2 regions of the Pedococcus badiiscoriae genome follow, and region 1 is predicted to be linked to the other one. Evidence: riboswitches for the same ligand, from Rfam matches in the RefSeq annotation. Region 1 holds a riboswitch; the other holds the start of a gene.
The links. A riboswitch is a leader RNA that binds a small molecule or an ion and turns the genes downstream of it on or off. The one in region 1 is predicted to bind S-adenosylmethionine.
Positions count from the first base shown of each region.

Region 2: it holds a riboswitch for S-adenosylmethionine, as region 1 does, so the genes downstream of both, BJ986_RS12800 (aminotransferase class V-fold PLP-dependent enzyme) here and metX (homoserine O-acetyltransferase MetX) in region 1, are expected to answer to the same signal.

Region 1 covers NZ_JACCAB010000001.1:213,811-218,503, forward strand. Annotated here, with positions in the region: gene BJ986_RS01040 (RNA polymerase sigma factor) at 1-407, opposite strand, end outside; gene BJ986_RS01045 (universal stress protein) at 601-1,002, opposite strand; gene metX (homoserine O-acetyltransferase MetX) at 1,109-2,245, opposite strand; SAM riboswitch class IV at 2,263-2,373, opposite strand; gene BJ986_RS01055 (DUF4192 domain-containing protein) at 2,433-3,515, opposite strand; gene BJ986_RS01060 (YkvA family protein) at 3,658-4,029, opposite strand; gene BJ986_RS01065 (EcsC family protein) at 4,193-4,693, opposite strand, start outside.
Region 2 covers NZ_JACCAB010000001.1:2,711,522-2,716,214, reverse strand. Annotated here, with positions in the region: gene BJ986_RS12805 (FtsK/SpoIIIE family DNA translocase) at 1-986, opposite strand, end outside; SAM riboswitch class IV at 1,355-1,467, shown strand; gene BJ986_RS12800 (aminotransferase class V-fold PLP-dependent enzyme) at 1,510-2,922, shown strand; gene BJ986_RS12795 (RNase J family beta-CASP ribonuclease) at 3,226-4,693, opposite strand, start outside.

The DNA of each region.
Region 1 (4,693 bases):
CTGGCCGCCTTGGGGTCGCTCCCATCGGCCTTGGCCGCGGTCGCCTTGGGCGCAGCAGTCTTCGGCGCCGCCTTGGCCGCGGGGGCTGCGGTCTTGACGGCGGTCTTGGCGGCCGCCTTCTTGGCCGGAGCCGTGGCCGTCTTCTTGCGGGTGCTGGTGGCAGCCACCGCGCGGGTCGCGGTCGCCGAGTCGAGGGTCACGTGGATGCCCTGCTCGTCCAGGGAACGCAGCACAGCCTTCATCCGCTTCGGCGCGATCTCGGCCCCCTCCAGCGCGTCACGCAGCTGGCCGCTGTCGACGGAGCCGTTGGTACGGCCCTGCTTGAGCAGCTTCTGCAGTGCGGGGTGGGAGAACTCGGGGGGCAGAGACGGTGCGGGGCTCGCAGCCTTCTTGGACACAGGCGACACGGACTACCTTTCGTCGCGGACTCGCGGCACGGCGCACGTCATCACAGCCATGCTTGCGGGGATGTCTGTGACAACAACTGCGGGAGTGGAAGTATTGCCGAGATCGGCTGGGCCGGGCCCTGACGAGATCTCGTTGGTGACATTGTAAAACGAGTTGCCCGCAGAACACGCATTGGTGCACTCCGGACGCGCCTCAGGCGTCGGCCTTGACCGCCAGGACGGGGCAGGACGCGTCGAGCAGGATGCGCTGGGCGTTGGAGCCAAGGATGAGCTTGCCGACGGGGGTGCGACGACGCAGCCCGATGACGATGAACTCGGCGTGCTCCTCCTCGGCCACCGCGATCAGGTCCTCGGCCGGCTCGTTGCCCCGGACGAGCTGACGCACCTCGTGCTCCAGGCCCTCCTGGTCGAGCTCACCCTGGATGCGGTTGAGCTCCGTCTCGAACCGGTGCGCCTCGTCGCCGTCGAAGTCTCGGCCGCCGCGCTGGGAGTTGATGACGATCAGCTTGGACTTGCGCAACAGCGCCTCGTCCGCGGCTCGACGCAGTGCGGCGCGGCCTTCCTTCGTCGGCACATATCCCACAACGATGGCCACGGGGACCTCCTACGTTCAGTTGACCGAGTAGCAGTGCTGACCCGGGTCGACCGGGCACACCGGGCGACGGCAGCCGCTGGGCCGACCGTACCGGAAATCCCCCCGGTCAGGCAGGGCGAGCGAGGACACCGGCCACGATCTGCCCGACCTGCTCGATCTCGATGAGGAAGCCGTCGTGCCCGTAGTCGGAGTGCACGGTGTGCAGGCGAGCTCCCGGGACGGCGTCGACGAGCTCCTGGGACAGCCGCGGCGGGTAGAGCCGGTCGGAGTCGACGGCCACGACGTCCAGCTCGGCGGTGACCCGGGCGAGCGCCCGGGCGACTCCCCCACGGCCGCGGCCGACGTCGTGGGAGTTCATCGCCTCGGTGAGGACGACGTAGGAGTTGGCGTCGAAGCGACCGGCGAGCTTGCCGGCGTGGTGGTCCAGATAGGACTCCACGGCATACCGGCCGTGGCCACCCAGCGGGTCCTCTGCCTGTTGCGGGTCGCGACCGAACCGCTCGTGGAGCTCGAGCTCGCTGCGGTAGGTGACGTGCGCGATCCTGCGCGCGATCCCCAGACCGGTCTCTGGTCCGGCCCCGCGGTCGTAGTAGTCGCCGCCGTGGAAGTCGGCGTCGGCACGGATGGCGAGCAGCTGCGCCTGGCACCAGCCGATCTGCTCCGCAGTGGCGTATGCCGTGCTGGCCAGCACGATGGCACTGGCCACCCGTGTCGGGTGGGTCACGGCCCACTCGATGGCACGCATTCCCCCCATGGAGCCGCCCAGGACCGCGCGCCACCGGTCGATGCCGAGGGCGTCCGCGAGCAGCGCCTCGGTCTGCACCTGGTCGCGCACCGTGACGAACGGGAAGCGACTGCCCCACGGCGCCCCGTCGGTGGCCGGCGAGGCGGGCCCGGTGCTCCCCTGGCAGCCGCCCAGGACGTTGGATGCCACGACGAACCAGCGGTCGGTGTCAAGGGGCCGACCGGGACCGATCAGCCCGTCCCACCAGCCCGGGGTCGGATGACCTGGACCCGGCGGCCCCTCGACGTGGCTGTCCCCGGTGAGGGCGTGCTCGACCAGGATGGCGTTGTCCCCGGCGGCGTTGAGCTCACCCCAGGCCTCGTAGGCGACCCGCACCGCGGGAAGGACTCCCCCACGCTCGAGCTCGACAGCGCCGACGTCCACGAACTGGCGCCGGCCGACGGGGTCACCGTCGCGCCAAGCCCCGGAGGTCGCCCGTGGAGGGGAGGTCGTGGTCATCGGAACTGCTCCTGTGGCGCTCGCGCTTGCCGCCCAGGTCAGGGTCGGCCGGGTCCTCACCCGGGGCACCCCACCGCGAGGAGGGTTGCCGCCCAGCAAGCCGGGGCTTGTCGCTGGGACTCATGACCTGCCCGCCATCATACGAGGGGGACGCTTGCGTGTCCGCGGCGTCCGCACGGTGGACGCGTCAACCGGACAGCAGCTCCGCCGGGGGCAGCTGACCGCGGCCACCGGGGCGCACCCCGAGGTCGAGCATGCGCTCGAGAAGCAGGGCGAGCCGGTACTCAGGGCTCGACCGGAGCGCTCGGTCCAGGCAGGTGCGGGCCAGCGCCCCATCACCCTGCCACCAGGCGAGGTTGGCGAGCACGGTGAGCGCGGGGGCGGCGCGCTCGTCCGGCACCCTCCGAACCAGGGACATGAACCGGGCAAGAAGCCTGCGCCCCGCGACGACGCTGGCCCCGCCCCCGGACCGGTGGTGCCACGTGGGCGCCGGCAGGATGCAGCGCATCGCGTCGAGCAGGTCCGCCGACAAGGACTCGAGGGGCAGCGAGCCCGGGCACAGCCACGCCACCAGCGCGTCGCGCAGCTCGAGGTCCTCGACGCTGCGCACGAGGCGGGAGACCTCGACCGGGCCGAGCTCGGCGATGTCGAGGGCTCCGCCGGTCACGTCGCAGACCACCGCCCAGCCAGCCAGTGCCTGGAGCCGACCGACGGCCTGCGACGGTGCCGGGTAGGGGCGCCGGACCGCGGTCAGCTCCGCCGACACCTGGGCGGCAAGGGCTCGGTCGGCGGCCACGAGGTCGGCAATCGCCGAGCGACCCCTCAGGGGCGAGACCTCGAGCCCGACGTACTCGGCGACCGCGGGGGTGTCGACAGCAGCCTGCACCCGGACCCCGTCGGGTGGGCAGCACGGCTCGGCGCAGTCGATGCCGAACCAGCGCCCGTCGTGGACGACGAGGCGGTCGAGCACGTCCAGGTCGGCCTCGGTCGCGAGTCGGCGCACCACGTCCAGCACGGGCCTGCTCGCCCCGCGCTCGGTCTCGTAGCCGACGAGCATCACGGCTTCGGGCCGATCACGCAGCAGCGGTCCCACCAGGACGAGACCGACCTGCTCGACGTCCTCCGGAGGTGGCAGGTCGATGCGCTCGATGAGCCCGACGCTGCGACCGTGCAGCGCGAGCACCACGATCGAGTCCTGCGGGTGGTACCCGAGCTGGTAGGGCAGGACGGCGACGACGTCCGCCGGGCCGCGCAGTCTGATCTGGCTCATGGGCCAACGCTGGCCGCGGCCCGGCCGTCCCGTCAGCGAGCGGCCGGAACCCTGTGGACGGGTGTCCTCCGGAGGCAGGGCGCGGGGGCGAGGGACGCCGTGACGGCGCCGTATCGGCGCCGTCACGCCGCTGGCGAGGACGTCAGCGGACGACGTTCCCCTGCACGGTCTCGCGCGCGGCGGCCGAACCCGTGCGCTCCCAGGCCAGGAACGACTCGGTCTCGTTGACGACCGTCGCCGCGATCCACGAGACGACCACCGCATCGTCGGCCAGGCCGAAGACCGACAGAGCGAGCTCGGGGACCAGGTCGATGGGCGACACGACGTACGCCACCCCCGCGAGCACCATCATCAGGCGGCCGCGGCTGGTCCCGGCATACTCGCCGCTGAAGGTCGCACGGAACAGCCGGGGCAGGCTCATCAGGCGCTCGCCCATCGCGGGCGATCCCGGACGGGTGGCGGTGCGTACTGCGGTGGCGATGGTGCGCAGGGCACCGAAGCGGGTCTTGGCCATGGTCAGACTCCCGTGGTTGGAGGGCGCAGGCTCCCGGACACCGACGTGGCCCGGACACGGTTCAAACGACGCGACTGCCCCGGTGATTCCCCGGAGCACACCCAGCCTGCGCGAAGGCGGGTGCGCGCGCCACTCAGAGACCCGCCACTCAAAGCCCCGCCACTCAGAGACCTCTGGCCCTCGGGGGGAACTCGTGGCGCGCGTGGTCGGCGATCTTCTTCAGCAGATAGCTGTCCAAGCCGGCTCCCACCACCCCGCCGATGACCGGGACGCCCTTGCCGAAGCGGCTCAACGTCTTCTTCCCCGCGGTCGACAGCAGGCGGAACCCGACCGCCTTGTTGACCACCATCATCGCCGGGCCGGGCAGCCGCTGGGCCGCGAGGTTCGCGAGCCGGCCGGTGGGCGTCACGCCCGCCTTCTTGAGCAGGTCGTCCGCATCCGCACCGACGAGGGTGAGAAGCACGGCCGAGCGGATCTCGGGCTGGTTGATGTCGTAGCCCCGCAGGGACGCGATCGAGGCGACCATCCGGGTCGCGACGACGTAGAACTCGACGACGTTGGCCGGCAGCGCCACCGGCAGCGTCACGAAACCGCCGAGCCCGGTCACGAACCCGCCGGCCGCGGCGAGCTTGAGGTGACCTCGCACGACGGCGTCGACGGCCTC
Region 2 (4,693 bases), 2.5 Mb from region 1:
TCCAGGGCTGCCTTGACCTCGACGGCGGGGGTCCGCATCGGAGACGTCGGGTCGGCCGGTGCCGACGGGGCCAGCACCCCGGGCGAGGTCGGGCGCTTCTCACCCGGCCGGAACCTGCGACCGTCCGGGGCCACCAGCGCGGCCTGCTCGAACGCCTCGTCCCCCTCGAGGGGACCCTCCGGGTCGATCACGCGGCGACGACGCTTCGGCTTGTCCTCGACCACGTCGGTCGGCGCATCGGGGCCTGAGTCTGCGGCCCCTCGGTGCAGGAGGTGGTCGCGCAGCTCGGCCAGCCGGGTCGGCACCATGTGCACCGGCGTCGCGGACATCACCAGGACGCCGAAGAAGCCGAGCATCAACAGGATCGGCACGGTGCCGTAGACCGAGACCGCGGCCGCCAGCGGGCTGGAGGCCAGGAACCCGATGATGCCGCCGCCGTTGCGCATCCCGTCAGCGCCGTGCGGCGGTGACGGGATGCCTGCGGCCACGTGGGCCAGGCCGCACGCGGCGAAGGCGAGCGCTCCCAGGCCCACGCCGATGCGTGAGTTGGCCGAGTCGTCCTGCGGTGCGCGCAGGAAGCGGATGCCGAGGAAGAGCAGGGCGAGCGGCACGGCATAGGCCACGCGCCCGAACGTGCCGGCCACGACCGCGTGGATGACGTCGCCGATCGCACCGTTGAAGGCCCACCACTCGCGGGCGGCCACGACGATCGACAGGCCGATGAGGGTGAATCCCAGGCCGTCACGGCGGTGCTCGGGCTCGAGCTCGCGGGCGCTGCTGCCGACCTTGCGCACCGCTCCGCCGGCGACGTGCGCCATGCCCATCCAGGTGCCCCTGACGGCGCGCAGGGGAAACGGCAGGCCGCCACCACTGGTCTTGCCGCGGGCAGGCGACTTGCGGGGGCCGCTGCTCTTGCGGTTGGCGGGGCGTGTTGCTGTGCCACGGCCCGCGGAGGAGCGTGTCGAGGTGGACGGACGTGTCGCCATGCTCCGCAGGCTACGCGAAGGTCACACCGGACACACGCGTCACACGCGTTGCACCAGGGACCAATGTGCCGGCGACGCGCCGGATTCGGCCTCGACCGAACGGCCGACGTGCGACCTCCGATCGGGCACGAAGGCCGGACAGCCCTTACCGACGACGCACCGCTGGTGGAAGGCTGGGCCCTGCGTCTGGCGGGGCTTGTGCCGACGACCGAGCCGGTCGTCGGCACAGGCGCGAGCGGGGAACACGTCACGCGAGGCACGAGGCGCGGTGCCACCCGCAGCCCTCCCCGGCCGCCCCATCTCAGATCGCGGGAACCCGCGCCCACGTTCTGGATCCGTCCGCGCGGGGGACGCTACCCTCGACGACAGGTCATGAGTGTCAGCGCGAAGCCCCGGCTTGCTGACCAGCAACCCTCCTCCGCGGTGGGGTGCTCCGGGTGACGACCGGGCCGTCTGCACCCGCAGCCGGCAAGCGCGGACTCGTGAGCTCTCTCGGGTCCCACCCGGACCAGGAGCTGTACCCATGTCGATCGCGAGCACCCCGCCTCCCGCCTTCCGTCGCAGTGCGCCGCTCGCGCACGCCCGCGTCCAGAGCCACCTGCGGCCCGTCCCGGATGCCGGTTCGCTGGTCGAGGTCGGCCCGCTGCCGGCCGTCGTGTCCGAGTCGCTGCTGGTGCCGACCGTCGACGGCGCCGTGGACTACGCCAACTTCGACCACGCCGCCTCGACGCCGGCCCTGATGAGTGTGAAGAAGGCCGTCGACAATGCCCTGCGCACCTACTCGTCGGTGCACCGGGGTAACGGCTGGGCGTCGCGGGTGACCTCGGCCTGGTACGAGCAGGCGCGCGCCGAGGTGCGGTCCTTCGTCGGGGCCCGGGAGGGCGACGAGGTCGTCTTCACCCGCAACAGCACCGACTCGTTCAACCTCCTGGCGCGCTGCCTGCCCCGCGACACGCAGGTCTTCGTCTTCGAGTCCGAGCACCACGCGGCGCTGCTCCCCTGGCCCGCGCGCCGGACCCACCGGCTCCCCGTCCCGGGCAGCGTCAGCGACGCGCGTACCCTCCTGCGCACGGCGCTGCGCGATCACCGCGGTCGTCATCGCCTGGTCGTCCTCGCCGGCGCCTCCAACGTCACCGGCGAGATCTGGCCGGTCCGCGAGCTTGCGGCGATCGCGCGCCAGGCGGGCGCGCGGGTGGTCCTGGACGGCGCCCAGTACGCCCCGCACCGCCGGGTCGACCTCGACGACCTCGGGGTCGACTACGTCGTGCTGTCCGGGCACAAGCTCTACGCACCGTTCGGCACGGGCGTCCTGGCCGGTCGGGCCGACTGGCTCGACGCGGCGACGCCCTACCTCGCCGGCGGAGGCGCCACCAAGGCCGTGACCGACCGCGGCGTGGTGTGGCAGGAGGGCGCCGCACGCCACGAGGGCGGCAGCCCCAACGTCATCGGTGCCATCGCCCTGGCGGCCGCCTGTCACACCCTGCGAGCCCATGAGGCCGCCGTCGAGGAGCACGAGCGGACCTTGGGCCGGCGCCTGCTGGAGGGCCTGGCGGCCATCGACGGCGTGCAGACCTACTCCCTCTTCGGCCCCGAGCACGAGCGGGTGGCCGTGGCGACCTTCACGGTGGACGGCGTCGACTCCTCACTGGTGTCCGCCGCGCTGTCGGCAGAGCACGGCATCGGGGTGCGGGATGGCAAGTTCTGCGCGCACCTGTGCGTCGACGCGCTGCTCGAGACCGACCCGTATGCCGAGGGCCCGGCGACCGCGGTCCGTGCCAGCGTGGGGCTGGCCACCACGGCTGCTCACGTCGAGCGGCTGCTCGCGGCCGTGGCCGAGCTCGCGGCGCACGGCCCGGCCCACGACTACCAGCTGACCGCCGAAGGCTGGGTCGTGGCGGACGACCCCCGGGACGTCCTGCCGCCCCGACCCTGGTAGCAGGCTCCGGCCCCGCTCACCCTTGGTCGCCCGCCCGCTCGTGGGCCCAGGCGATCAACAGGAGTCGATCAGTGTGCCCAGTTGTGACGGCCGTCGGTGGGCCGCGAGTCGGCGCCGAAGTACCACGCGGCGATCGGGAGGGCGATCAGCAGAGCCAGTGCGATGAAAGTAGCCATGGCAGTAATTCTGCGCGCCGCCGCATTCTGCCACGAGTGGCAAAGATGACGCAGTACGCATTTTTTCTGCCAGCCGCTCCTCGTCGAGGGCCCAGCCCAGCCGTCAGCCCAGCCGTCAGCCCAGCCGTCAGGCCTGGATGACGACCGGGATGATCATCGGGCGGCGGCGGATCTTGCCGCCGACCCAGCCGCCGATCGCCCGGCGCATGACCTGCTCGAGCTGGTGGGAGTCGGTGACGCCGTTGCCCGTGGCCTCCGCGAGCGCCTGCTCGATCTTGGGCCGCACCTGGCTGAAGATCTCGTCGTCCTCGGCGAAGCCGCGGGCCTGGATCTCCGGGCCGGCGGCGATCTTGCCGGTGGCGGAGTCGATCACCACGATGACCGAGATGAACCCCTCGTCGCGCAGGATCCGGCGGTCCTTGAGCAGCGCCTCGTCGAACTCGCCCACCGAGGAGCCGTCCACGTAGACGTAGCCACACGGCACCGCGCCGACGATCCGGGCGACACCGTCGACGAGGTCGACCACCACGCCGTCCTCGGCCAGGACGACCTGCTCACGCGGGATACCCGTCTGCACCGCGAGCTCGGCGTTGGCGACCAGGTGGCGCCACTCGCCGTGCACCGGCATGACGTTGCGGGGCTTGACGATGTTGTAGCAGTAGAGCAGCTCGCCGGCGCTGGCGTGACCGGAGACGTGCACCTTGGCGTTGCCCTTGTGGACGACGTTGGCGCCCAGGCGCATGAGCCCGTTGATGACCCGGTAGACGGCGTTCTCGTTGCCGGGGATCAGCGACGACGCCATCAGCACCGTGTCGCCCACGCCCACATCGATGCGGTGGTCGCGGTTGGCCATCCGGGACAGGGCCGCCATCGGCTCACCCTGGGAACCGGTGCAGATGAGCACGACCTGGTCGTCGGGGTAGTTGTCGAGCTTCTTGACGTCGACCAGGACACCGTCCGGCACGTGGAGGTATCCCAGCTCGGCCGCGATGCCCATGTTGCGCACCATCGAGCGGCCCACCATGGCGACCTTGCGGCCGGCCGTCTCGGCGGCGTTGAGCACCTGCTGGACCCGGTGCACGTGCGAGGAGAAGCAGGCGACGATGATCCGCCGCTGGGCGTCGCGGAACACCTTGTCGATCGCCGGCGCGATCTCCCGCTCCGGGGTCGTGAACCCGGGGACCTCGGCGTTGGTCGAGTCCGTCATGAACAGGTCCACGCCCTCCTCCCCCAGCCGGGCGAAGGCGCGCAGGTCGGTGAGCCGGTTGTCCAGCGGCAGCTGGTCCATCTTGAAGTCACCGGTGTGCAGGATCGTCCCGCCGGGCGTGCGCACGAAGACGGCGAGCGCGTCGGGGATCGAGTGGTTGACCGCGACGAACTCGCAGTCGAAGACGCCGAGCTTCTCGCGCATCCCCTCCTTCACCCCCAGGGTGTAGGGGGTGATGCGGTGCTCCTTGAGCTTGGCCTCGATGAGCGCCAGCGTCAGCATCGACCCCACGATGGGTATGTCGCGCTTCAGCCTGAGCAGGTAGGGCACCGCCCCGATGTGGTCCTCGTGGCCGTGCGTGAGGACGATCGCCTGGATGTCGTCGAGG